DNA from 3 places in the Agrobacterium sp. 6Ca8 genome. Region 2 is predicted to be linked to each of the others. Evidence: riboswitches for the same ligand, from Rfam matches in the RefSeq annotation. Region 2 holds a riboswitch; each other region holds the start of a gene.
What was found. Region 2 has a riboswitch for cobalamin ahead of nrdH (glutaredoxin-like protein NrdH). Riboswitches for the same ligand answer to the same signal wherever they lie in the genome.

Region 1: it holds a riboswitch for cobalamin, as region 2 does, so the genes downstream of both, bluB (5,6-dimethylbenzimidazole synthase) here and nrdH (glutaredoxin-like protein NrdH) in region 2, are expected to answer to the same signal.
Region 3: it holds a riboswitch for cobalamin, as region 2 does, so the genes downstream of both, ACZ5A6_RS26220 (DUF1852 domain-containing protein) here and nrdH (glutaredoxin-like protein NrdH) in region 2, are expected to answer to the same signal.

Annotation. Positions count from the first base shown of each region.
Region 1 is NZ_AP026433.1:1,315,827-1,320,073, reverse strand. It holds gene ACZ5A6_RS06555 (glyoxalase superfamily protein) at 1-174, opposite strand, end outside; gene ACZ5A6_RS06550 (TolB family protein) at 367-1,197, shown strand; cobalamin riboswitch at 1,326-1,511, shown strand; gene bluB (5,6-dimethylbenzimidazole synthase) at 1,610-2,326, shown strand; gene ACZ5A6_RS06540 (DUF2865 domain-containing protein) at 2,396-3,496, opposite strand; gene ACZ5A6_RS06535 (NADP-dependent malic enzyme) at 3,632-4,247, opposite strand, start outside.
Region 2 is NZ_AP026433.1:2,671,618-2,675,864, forward strand. It holds gene ACZ5A6_RS12970 (ABC transporter permease) at 1-271, shown strand, start outside; gene ACZ5A6_RS12975 (ATP-binding cassette domain-containing protein) at 271-1,053, shown strand; gene ACZ5A6_RS12980 (nucleoside triphosphate hydrolase) at 1,050-1,679, shown strand; cobalamin riboswitch at 1,811-2,034, shown strand; gene nrdH (glutaredoxin-like protein NrdH) at 2,289-2,510, shown strand; gene nrdI (class Ib ribonucleoside-diphosphate reductase assembly flavoprotein NrdI) at 2,523-2,921, shown strand; gene nrdE (class 1b ribonucleoside-diphosphate reductase subunit alpha) at 3,017-4,247, shown strand, end outside.
Region 3 is NZ_AP026435.1:529,656-533,902, forward strand. It holds gene ACZ5A6_RS26210 (hypothetical protein) at 1-1,236, shown strand, start outside; partial or broken gene ACZ5A6_RS26215 (Fic family protein) at 1,680-1,828, shown strand; cobalamin riboswitch at 2,023-2,235, shown strand; gene ACZ5A6_RS26220 (DUF1852 domain-containing protein) at 2,339-3,316, shown strand; gene ACZ5A6_RS26225 (methionine synthase) at 3,341-4,247, shown strand, end outside.

The sequences.
Region 1 (4,247 bases), 1.4 Mb from region 2:
CAACTCGGCATTACCTTGTTTCAAGATCATGAAACCGACAGGGTTGCCGTTTTCGAAGGTCTTTTCGAAGCCCAGCACACGGACATAAAAGTCATGGGCCTTCTCGATATTCTTGACAGGAAGCATTGCGGCGATCCGACCGAAGCGGATGCCGTGATCGGCGATGGTGTTCATCGCGGAACCTCGGATCTGGGAGAAACGGGCAGGGGTGCGGGCGGTGCCGGCACGCTGCTGTTTTTTCCTATTTGAATTTGCAGGGCGGTGCCTGCGGCAATAGGATCATAATCACGGCGGTGGCGGATGCAAACGGAATGTTTGTGCCATTCAACGCTCCACGCCAGACGATCGACAGGCCCGGGAGGCAGCATGCGCAGTTCCATCGAAATCTTCAACACCCGCACTCGGCAGATGCGGGTGGTCTGGCAGACGCCGGAGCTGTTCGAGGCTCCGAACTGGTCGCCGGACGGGAAATACCTGCTTCTGAACTGCGACGGTCTGCTTTATCGCCTGTCACTTGCCGGCGACCCTTCGCCGGAAAAGGTCGATACCGGCTTTGCGACAATCTGCAACAATGACCACGGCATTTCGCCTGACGGTTCGCTTTATGCCATTTCCGACAAGGTGGAGTTCGGCAAGAGTGCCATCTATCTGCTGCCTTCGACGGGCGGAACGCCGCGTCTGATGACTAAGAACCTTCCGTCCTACTGGCACGGCTGGTCGCCGGACGGGAAAGGTTTCGCCTATTGCGGCATTCGCGATCAGGTTTTCGATATTTATTCCATGGACATAGACAGCGGCGTTGAGACACGCCTTACCCATGGTGAGGGCCGCAATGACGGGCCGGATTATTCGCCGGATGGAGAATGGATCTATTTCAACTCCAGCCGCACCGGCCAGATGCAGATCTGGCGCGTGCGGGTGGATGGCTCGGCCGTCGAGCGTATCACCGACAGCGCCTATGGCGACTGGTTCCCGCATCCGTCCCCCAGCGGTGACAAAGTCGTCTTCGTCTCCTACGACGCCGAAGTCTTCGACCATCCGCGCGACCTCAACGTGCGCGTGCGGCTGATGGATATGGATGGCGGCAATGCCGAAACGCTGTTTGACCTTTTCGGCGGGCAGGGAACGATGAATTCGCCCAACTGGTCACCGGACGGGGATGAGTTCGCTTATGTGCGGTATTTTCCCGTTGGGTGATGCGGTAGGGAGTGCTTCAGCCGGCGCGCGTCTGCGCGGCGGCTGAAGGCCGCAATACGCAGGTGAGGTGGCCACGGTCACATTGCCGCATCGCTGCGCAAGATACTTGTATTTGCAATCTTTGTTGCTCATAAGCTTCTTCGTCAGGTGCCTGCCCTTTAGGGCGGGAGAATCGGGAATCCGGTGCAAGACCGGAACGTGCCCAGCGCTGTGAGGCGGATGCCCTTTTTCTTGATGCCACTGAATCCATTCGGGAAGGCGAAAGTGGGCGGACGAAGCCGAGTCAGAAGACCGGCCTGACAGGATAGACCAGACCGCGTGGACGGCGGCAGGTTGTTGCAGCAGCGCGTCGTGCAGGTGAAAACCGGAGCCGGTTTTCGTGGCGGCGCGCCAGCATTGTTGGGGATAGACGATGCCGACCGATCCACTCGCGACCAGTTCGCTCGACGCCGATGCATTCGATCACGCGCTTTCGCCCGCCTACCCGTTTTCCGAGGGAGAGCGAGAGGCGATCTACCGTGCCATCGAAACCCGCCGTGATGTGCGCGACCAGTTCCTTCCGGATCCATTGCCGGAAGATGTGGTCGAGCGCTTGCTGAAGGCGGCGCATTCCGCGCCATCAGTCGGTTTCATGCAGCCGTGGAATTTCACGCTCGTCACTGACGGTGCGGTCAGGCAGGCAGCCTGGGTTGCCTTCAGCCGCGCCAATGGCGAGGCGGCGGCGATGTTCGAGGGGGAGCAGCAGGCGCTTTACCGCAGCCTCAAGCTTGAGGGCATCCGCAAGGCGCCGCTCAGCATCTGCGTCACCTGCGATCCGACGCGTGGCGGCAAGGTGGTGCTGGGCCGCACCCACAATCCGCGCACCGATGTCTATTCCACCGTCTGCGCCATCCAGAACCTCTGGCTTGCAGCGCGCGCCGAAGGCATCGGCGTCGGCTGGGTCAGCATTTTCCACGATAGCGACATTCGTACCATTCTGGAGATTCCCGACCACATCGAGATCGTCGCCTGGCTATGCCTCGGCCGCGTCGATACACTTTATACCGAGCCGGAACTGGCGGTGAAGGGGTGGCGCCAGCGCGTGCCGCTGGAGGAGCTGGTGTTTCGCAATCGCTGGGGTGGACGGTAAAGAGAAGACGCGACCGTCTTGTGAGTGAGACAGAGCGTTGCCAACTCCATACCGTGTGCCTGATGGGAGCTATTGCTGCGGCTGAATGCCCTTCAGCGCCGGGTTCTTCAGGTCGATCCGGCCTGTCTGGTCGGGCAGGAATTTAGGGCCGATGACGCGGACCTTGCTGTTGTTCGGGTCATAGTCGCGTTCCGGAACCGGTTGTTCCGGCGGCTTTGCGGCCTGCTGCAGTTCGGTGGGTTTTTTGGGGGTGTCACCTTGCGGTGATGGAATGGTCGTGATGCTGGAATAGGGTTTCTCAGCTTCCGGCCGCGCAGCCTCCTGCTGCTTCATCTCCTCGTGATAGGCGGCCATGTTGCAGGCGCAGCCTGGGGCTTTCGTTGAGGCATTTCGATAGGCAAAGGCGGTCGGCAGGTCCTTGTAGGGCTTTCCTGTTTCAGCCGAGACCATGTCAGCCGTTTCCTGCTCCGTCATGGAGTGGAAATAAAGCTCCGTCTGCGTACCCGGACACATTTTCTGGCATTGTTCGGCCTGCGCACGGAAATCGAGCGGCGAGGCATTGGAAGCGATGGGGAAGAACGAGCCGTCGCAGGTGCGCACGCACAGCGTCCTGAGCCCGCCTTCAGCAGCGGCATTGGGGTATGGCGAAAGCCCTGCCTGTCCTGGCGGATTGCTCTGTTCGCCGAAGGCGTCGGGGTAACGTGTCACATCGGGTGCCGTCGGCTGGTGCGCTTCTGTTTCCGGAATGGCGCTGCAGCCATTGGCGTCGAGTGCGGCGAGAATGCGCTGGCGTCTGATGTCGCCATCATCGCTGCCCTGGGCCGCCATGGCATAGTCGCGGTCACGGATGATGGCATCGCGTTCGCTCTGCGCATCGGCCATCGCGTCGCTGATCTCCGCGCAGAGTTCGGCATTCGGGCTGCCATAAACGGTGACGCTTGCGGATGAACAGCCGTAACGGCGCAGATCGTTCCTGATCCTGCGGATCTCGATGTTCTGGCGGGTGAGCGCATTGGCGTAACGCCGTACCTCGGCGGTGTTGCCGATGACACGCGGAGGTTCGCGCAGCTGCGCATAAAGCGTATCGCAGACCTGATCCGCGAAAGCAGCGGCCGGGGCGATGAAAACAAGGGGAAGCAGGAGGCCGATAATGCTGCGGCGCCGGGTCAATGGTGCGATCCGTTCGATGTCCCCGGCCGGTGGCGAGGGTGTTATGCTTCGGGAAATCCGTGTTTCAGGAAGATAACATAAGCTGTTGCCGCAATGCGGCAACAGCATGTTCAAAACTGCGTTAATACGCCTTCATCACACCGAAGGGTGCGATGCCTGCACGACGGCAAAGGCCGCCATGTTGACAACGCCGCGCGAGGTGACGCTGGGCGACAGGATATGGGCGGGAAGTGCCGTGCCAAGCAGGATGGGGCCGACATGCAGGCCCTCCGTCAGCGTGCGGGTGACGCCGAGCGTGATGTTTGCGGCATCGAGGTTCGGGAAGACCAGCAGGTTCGCTTCGCCGGTCAGCACGCTGTTGGGCATCGCGCGCTTGCGCAGCGCTTCCGAAAGTGCCGAGCCGCCCTGCATTTCGCCGTCCACTTCCAATTCGGGTGCCGCTGCCTGCACGATCTTCAGGGCGCGGCGCATCTTGCGGGCGCTTTCCGAATCGCGCGACCCGAAATTGGAGTGGCTGGCGAGCGCGATCTTCGGCGTGATGCCGAAGCGGCGGATTTCCTTTGCCGCGAGAATGGCCATTTCAGCCACTTCTTCGGAGGTCGGATCGTTGTTGACGAAGGTGTCGGTGAGGAACAGCGCGCCCTGCTGGGTGATGAGCAGGCTGAGGCCTGCGAAAGAGCGAACGCTTTCCTGCTTGCCGATGATCTGGTTCACGTCGCGCAGGTGCCGGTCGTAACGGCCTTCCAGACCG
Region 2 (4,247 bases):
GGCTCTCATCGGCCGCATCGGCTCGGTATCGCCGACCGCCGGTCAGTTCGCCAACATAGAATCCATCACCGCAGTGGTCATCGGCGGCATATCGCTGTTTGGCGGACGCGGCTCGATCATGGGCATGATCTTCGGCGCGCTGATCGTCGGTGTCTTCTCTCTCGGCCTGCGACTTATCGGAACAGACCCACAATGGACCTATCTGTTGATCGGCGTCCTTATCATCTTGGCTGTCGCAATCGACCAGTGGATCAGAAAGGTAGCAGGCTGATGGCAAAAGAACCTATCCTCACAGCACGCAATCTCGTTAAACGCTACGGTCGTGTGACTGCGCTCGACAATGCCGATTTTGACCTTTATCCGGGCGAAATCCTCGCCGTCATCGGTGATAACGGTGCTGGAAAATCCTCTCTCATCAAGGCGATTTCCGGTGCGGTGACACCCGATGAAGGGGAGATCAGGCTGGAAGGCAAGCCGGTACAGTTCCGCTCGCCGATCGAGGCGCGCAAGGCTGGTATCGAAACCGTTTATCAGAACCTTGCGCTGTCTCCCGCATTGTCCATAGCCGACAATATGTTTCTCGGCCGTGAAATCCGCAAACCCGGTATTCAGGGAAGCCTGTTCAGGGCACTGGACCGTCCGGCGATGGAAAAGTTTGCCCGTGAGAAACTCTCTGAACTCGGCCTGATGACGATCCAGAACATCAATCAGGCGGTGGAAACCCTCTCCGGCGGCCAGCGCCAGGGTGTTGCGGTGGCGCGTGCAGCCGCCTTCGGCTCCAAGGTCGTCATCCTTGACGAACCGACAGCGGCGCTCGGCGTCAAGGAAAGCCGCCGCGTTCTCGAGCTTATTCTGGATGTGCGCGCGCGAGGGCTACCGATCGTTCTCATCTCGCACAACATGCCGCATGTTTTCGAGGTTGCTGACCGGATTCATATTCATCGGCTGGGCAAGCGTTTATGCGTCATCAATCCGAAGGACTATACCATGTCCGACGCCGTCGCCTTCATGACGGGCGCCAAGGAAGCGCCAAAGGAAACGCTGGCCGCATGACGTTGAAGCTTGAAACGATCGTCGAAGACGTTCTTCGGCGGGCAGAGGATAAATCTCGTTTTATCATTGCCATTGCCGGTCCCCCTGGGGCCGGCAAATCCACGCTGGCGGATGCCCTGTGCGGTGCCCTCGTGGCGCGCGGCGAGGCTGCGGCTGTCCTGCCCATGGACGGCTTCCATATGGATAACGGTATTCTCGAAGAACGGGGGCTCTTGCCGCGAAAAGGCGCACCGGAGACCTTCGACGTGCGCGGCTTTCTTGATATCGTCTCCGCAGTTCGTCAGGGCGGGCAGGAAATTCTTGTCCCGGTTTTTGACCGCTCCCGCGAAATTGCCATTGCCTCCGCTCGCGCCATCGCGCCAGAAACACGCTTCATCCTTGCCGAAGGCAACTATCTGCTGTTGAACGAGGCGCCGTGGACGAAGCTTTCCGGCAGCTTCGATCTTACCGTCTTCGTAGGCCCATCCGTTGCGGTGCTCGAGGAACGCCTGCGGGATAGATGGCAGGGCTATGGTCTCGATGCGACCGAGATTCACGCCAAACTGTTCGAGAATGATCTTCCCAACGGAAAGCGGGTGATTGAGAATTCCCGCCCCGCCGATATTTGCATCGATATCTGGGAATAACCCGCCGCTTCCGTCCGTAGGCGGCATCGAGCATTCACCGTTAAGCCTTTGTTGACCATGTGTTGAATCTTTTTGATCCACAGGGTGGGGCTTTCGCATGTCTAATTATTGACGAAAAAAATTCCTCATATACTATATGTGGTGTTCAAGGTTCTTTCGATTCGCAAGCGTCGGGAGCTAAGACGGGAATTCGGTGCGCAACACCATTATGGTGAAGCAATGCCGAAACTGCCCCCGCAACTGTAAGCGGTGAGCATCGTTCCGATTTGAGCCACTGGCGCTAAAAGCTCCGGGAAGGTGGGAATGGATGTTTTGACCCGCAAGTCAGGAGACCTGCCTTGAGCGAAAACGTCCACGGGCGGGGTGTCCGGAAGGAAGGTGTATGACGCAAATGAATTGCATGCGCCCTTTTCTGCCCCCTCCAGAACAAGCTTCGGGGTGAAGTCATGCCAGTGCATTTTTATGAGTTTCTACGCTCGTCGGCGTAGACAGCGATCTTACGCGGCCTGAGTCGCGCCTCGCCAGAATGACAGAACCATCGCCACCCGCTTGCGATTGCAGGCGGGCAATGTTGAGCCGTGCGTAAAAGCGGCTTCGAAAGAGGAAACAATGACCGTCACCGTTTACAGCAAGCCCGCCTGCGTCCAGTGCACTGCCACCTATCGTGCGCTTGACCGCATCGGTGTCAGCTACGAGATCGTCGATATCTCCGAAGATGCGGATGCCCTCGATCGCGTTCGCGGCCTTGGTTACATGCAGGTCCCCGTGGTCGTTGCCGGCGAACGCCATTGGGCGGGTTTCCGTCCGGACATGATTGGCTCGATCAGCTGAGGAGGCGATGCGATGGGGCTGATCGTCTATTATTCCAGCCGGTCTGAGAACACTCATCGCTTCCTTCAGAAACTGGGGCGACGATTGCTTCGCCTGCCGCTCGGCGCCGAGGAAGACGTTCCTCACGTGTCGGAGCCCTATGTTCTCGTCACCCCCACCTATGGGGGCGGCGGCATGAAAGGAACTGTACCGAAACCGGTTATCCGGTTTTTGAACGAGCCCTCAAACCGAAATCTCATTCGCGGCGTCATCGCGGCGGGAAATACGAATTTTGGCGCAGCTTTCGCATCCGCCGGAGATATCGTGTCGCGTAAATGCGCGGTGCCGTTTCTCTACCGCTTCGAGCTTCTCGGCACGGAGGAAGATGTCGCCAACGTCAATCATGGATTGGAACGATTTTGGACACGCTGACCTCGAGCGCGGTGCGCAACACGGATGCCAAACAACAAGTAACCGCTGCGCAGAAACACCTGGACGCGGGACTGGACTATCACGCGCTGAACGCGATGCTGAACCTCTACGATAAAAACGGGAAGATCCAGCTCGACAAGGACCGCCTTGCGGCACGGCAATATTTCCTTCAGCACGTCAATCAGAACACGGTGTTTTTCCATAATCTCAGGGAAAAGCTCGATTATCTCGTGACCGAGGGATATTACGAACAGGAGGTGCTGGACCAGTATTCCTTCAATTTCGTCCGTGACCTCTACGACGAGGCCTATGCCAGAAAGTTCCGTTTTCCGACATTTCTCGGCGCCTTCAAATATTATACGTCCTATACGCTGAAGACCTTCGACGGAAAGCGTTACCTGGAGCGTTATGAGGACCGCGTCTGCATGGTGGCGCTGGCTCTGGCGCGTGGCGACGAGCAGCTTGCCCGCGATCTGATGGATGAAATCATTTCCGGCCGCTTCCAGCCGGCAACCCCGACCTTTCTCAACGCGGGCAAGAAAAGCCGCGGTGAACTGGTTTCTTGTTTTCTGCTGCGTGTGGAAGACAACATGGAAAGCATCGGCCGGTCCATCAATTCAGCATTGCAGCTTTCCAAGCGTGGCGGTGGCGTAGCACTGTCCCTGACCAATATTCGCGAAGCCGGCGCGCCGATCAAACAGATCGAAAACCAGTCCTCCGGCGTCATTCCTGTCATGAAGCTGCTGGAAGATTCGTTCTCCTACGCCAACCAGCTTGGCGCGCGCCAGGGCGCTGGCGCGGTCTATCTGCATGCCCATCACCCCGACATCATGCGTTTCCTCGATACCAAGCGCGAAAACGCCGACGAAAAAATCCGGATCAAAACCCTTTCGCTCGGCGTGGTGATCCCTGATATCACCTTCGAACTCGCGAGAAACAACGAGGATATGTACCTGTTCTCGCCGTATGATGTTGAGCGGGTCTATGGCGTGCCGTTCACCGAGATTTCCGTCAGCGAAAAATATCAGGAAATGGTCGCCGACAGTCGCATCCGCAAGAAGAAGATCAAGGCACGCGAGTTCTTCCAAGTCATCGCAGAAATTCAGTTCGAAAGCGGTTATCCATATATCATGTTCGAGGATACGGTTAACCGCGCCAATCCGATCGCCGGCCGTATCAGCATGAGCAATCTCTGCTCGGAAATCCTACAGGTCAGCGAGGCGAGCGAGTTCAACGACGATCTCTCTTACAGCCATATGGGCAAGGATATTTCCTGCAATCTCGGCTCGCTCAACATTGCTTCAGCAATGGATTCGGCTGATTTCG
Region 3 (4,247 bases), on a different replicon from region 2:
ACAACAGGAGTGGTCGCTGGTGGCGATGGGCGCACCGGTTCCGGATCAGTTCGCGACCGCCTTGCTGTTAGCTTGTGTGCGGGTCTCGTTGGGAAGATGGACGAATCCACCACCCCCTTCGTATTTCGGAGCTTTGAGCCTGCACCCGGCGGCAAAGCGCTTGATCCCGCTCTTTCAAATGCGGGTTTCACCTATGACAATGCCCTGGCGACGATTGCCCTTTTTTCCTGTGGCAACGATACCGAGGCAAAAAGGGTTGCCGATGCGCTGCTGCTCGCCGTCAACAACGATCGCTATTACAGCGATGGCCGCCTGCGCAACGCCTACCGTTCCGGCCCCGTTGCGAACGAAAATGGTGCTATGCTTTTGCCCGGTTTCTGGAGTGAGGCCAGCAAGACGTGGGTCGAGGATGACTATCAGGTCGGCAGCGCAACGGGCAACCTGGCCTGGGCGGCACTTGCGCTTCTCACTGCCAGTGAACGATTAAGCAATCCGTCCTATGTGCAGGCAGCGACCAAACTCATGCGCTGGATCGATGCGCATACGGCGGGCGTCCGCGATATCGGCTACACAGGTGGCACATTCGGTCATGAGCCTGCACCGGCAAAACTCGAGTGGAAATCGACGGAACATAATCTCGATGTATATGCCGTTGCGGGTTGGCTCGCCGAAATTGAGGGAGCGCGCGCCTGGCAGGCGATGCGGGATAATACACGCAAATTTCTTGATGCGATGTGGAATGAGCAGCAGGGACGGTTTTACGTCGGCAGCCAACCTGGAAGCGACACACCCAACTCGAGCCAGTCCGGAATAGATTCCGAGCTCTGGCCCATTCTCGCCGTGCCGGAGTTTCGGGGCCGCAGTGGGCGTGTTCTGCATTGGGTTGATCGGCATTATGCGGTTGCGGGAGGTTTTGATTTTAACGACGATCGGGATGGCGTGTGGCTGGAAGGTACGGCCCAGGCCGCGCTGGCATTTCAGCAGGTCGGCGATGCCGACCGGGCCGAGGCGCTGCTTGCCACCATTGCCGCACAAATATCTCCCGATAACCTGATCTACGCGACAGTCGGGGACGAACTGACGACCGGGCTGATGATCGGGCCGACCTCGACATTTGCCGACTTCAAATATTTCAGGTTGCCGCATGTCGGGGCTACTGCCTGGGCAATCCTTGCAGCGAAAGGCTGGAACCCTTTTCTTAGAAAAAGCGGTTGTATTCGTTTTTGTGAGGGATAATCGTTCGTCTCGGCGGCAGCAGGAGGATATTGCTCCAGGCCGTTGCGCCGGAGATTGAAAACTGGGACGCATGACGCTGCTGAAAGCGGCGAAAAGCGTAAAACCGCAACGTTGACTGCCGACTAGCAGTTCCAGTGATTCAAGCCTGACAGTACGATTAACGAAGCCGAATACCGCCCACTGCCAGACCTGTCAGATGCCCGGTGCGGATCGGAACTTCCTGTGCACCTTCAACTACATGGGGCGGTTCGAAGGCCCGAGCACAAATTCGGCGGTGCTGTTGCGGATACGCGCCCGTGATGTTATCGGCCCGCAATTTAAGGGTGCTTGCCTTCGCTCATTCGTTATTTAATTCAAACGCCGATCCCTTTATTAGCGCTGCGCCGGCACAGTAGGGCATGTCCGAATAGCATCCCAACCTCCGGCGAGGCCGCTTCAATTAAACGCCTGCGGCAGGCGAAATCATGCGCGCCTTCTAGCTGCCCCAATTGCCTCCTGAACTGTCGATCGACGTACTGGCTCTTCTGGAGCGACTAAGTCTGGCGGAACGCGCTCTGGGCGCCTGGACGGTATCACCAGGCTGCTCCCGCGCTAGGAACTATTCGTGGTGTGGTCTGATCCTTTCAACTGCGTGGAGCGAGACGTTTGCCACGGCCAGGTCCGCGTATGTGAGAATCGCCTGACAACGCCGAATGCAACCTACTCGGTCGGAACCGGCGATGGAAACGCAGACTTAAGGACATAAAGATATCGTTATATGAAGTTGACCGATGGCGTAGCTTACAATATGGTCGTCACGCCTAAGGTTCCCCAGTCGTTGCACGCAACGTGCCGGGGCTAAGAGGGAAGTCGGTGCTCCGTGTCATGCGGAAAAGCCGACGCTGCCCCCGCAACTGTAAGCGGCGAGCTGAAGTCCAACATGTCACTGGTTTACCCCGGGAAGACGGACGGAAGTGATGATCCGTGAGCCAGGAGACCTGCCTTTGGTGAAATAACGTCCACGGGCGGGGTGTCCCAGTGTGCCGTAGCAACGGTTGCATTGTCGCGGCCTGTCTTGCTATGCGTCCGCAGACCCATGCCCCCAACTTTATAGGGGCACAACATGTCTCAGACCTGCATTTTTACAATCACGAGCGTACCCTTCGATGAGGACTATCGTCCTTCAGAACATACGCGCATCACCACCAATTTTGCCAATCTGGCCAGGGGCGAAAAGCGGCAGGAAAACCTGCGCAATGTCATGCGCATGATCGACAGCCGCTTCAACGCCCTCGCTCACTGGGATAATCCCAAATCGGACCGATACTCGGTCGAGTTGGAGATCATTTCGGTCGATATGAGCTTCGATGTCGCAGGTGAAAAATTTCCCCTCATCGAGATACTGAAGACGACGATCATCGATCACAAAACCAGTGAACGTATCGACGGCATTGTGGGGAATAACTTCTCCTCCTATGTGCGGGACTACGATTTCAGTATTGTGCTGCCGGAGCATAACAAGAGCGTTCCTGCCTTCAGCATTCCGGCCGACTTCGGCGATCTGCATGGAAACCTGTTCAAGTCTTTTCTGCGGTCGGATGCCTACCGCTCGCACTTTCGCAAGCCGCCGGTCATTTGCATCAGCGCCTCGACCAGCAAGACCTATTACCGGACCGAAAATCATCACCCCGTGATGGGCGTCGAATACCGGCAGAATGGGTTCTCGTCCACCGACCAGTATTTCGGGAAAATGGGATTGCAGGTTCGCTACTTCATGCCTGCAGGCAGCGTTGCGCCGTTGGCGTTCTATTTTGTTGGGGACTTGCTGGGCGACTACTCCAATATTGAGCTAATCGGCGTCATCAGCACGATGGAAACGTTTCAGAGAATTTATCGCCCCGAAATCTACAATGCGAACGCAGCAGCCGGGACATTTTACCAGCCCAACCTGAAGCACCAGGACTATTCGCTGACCCGGGTCATTTACGATCGCGACGAACGAAATCGCTTGGCGGTGGATCAGGGTAAGTTCACCGAAAAACACTTCATCAAGCCATACCGCGCCGTCCTTGAGCAACTGTTTGCTCACCGCCCCGCCTGAGCATCACTTATAAGAGGTCCCACCGTGAAGAAACTTCTCCCCACATCGACCGCTGGCAGCCTGCCGAAACCCTCCTGGCTTGCGCAGCCCGAAAAACTGTGGTCGCCCTGGAAGCTGGAGGGCGAGGAATTACTGGAAGGCAAGAGAGATGCCCTGCGCCTTTCACTGGACGATCAGCAACAGGCCGGCATCGACATCGTCAGTGATGGCGAGCAAACACGCCAACATTTCGTCACGACTTTCATCGAGCACCTCGACGGGGTCGATTTTGCAAAACGCGAGACAGTCAGAATTCGCGATCGCTACGATGCGAGTGTCCCGACAGTCGTCGGCGCCGTGTCTCGCCAGAAGTCCGTGTTCGTCGAAGACGCCAAGTTTTTGCGCCAGCAGACCAAACAACCCATCAAATGGGCGTTGCCGGGTCCGATGACGATGATCGATACTCTCTTTGATGGCCATTATAAGAGCCGTGAAAAGCTTGCCTGGGAATTTGCCGGGATACTCAACGAGGAAGCAAAGGAATTGGAGGCTGCCGGCGTCGATATCATCCAGTTCGACGAACCTGCGTTCAACGTTTTCTTTGACGATGTGAATGACTGGGGTGTCGCCACTTTGGACAGGGCGATTGAAGGGCTGAAGTGCGAGACCGCCGTCCATATCTGCTACGGTTACGGCATAAAGGCCAATACGGATTGGAAAAAGACACTCGGGTCAGAATGGCGGCAGTATGAGGAAACTCTCCCCAGGCTGCAGAAATCCGGCATCGGTATGATCTCCCTCGAATGCCACAATTCTCATGTCCCAATGGATCTTCTGGAACTTGTTCGAGGTAAGAAAGTGATGGTCGGGGCCATCGATGTGGCAAGCAATACCATCGAAACCCCGGAGGAAGTCGCTGCAACGCTGCGAAAGGCGCTTAAGTTTGTCGACG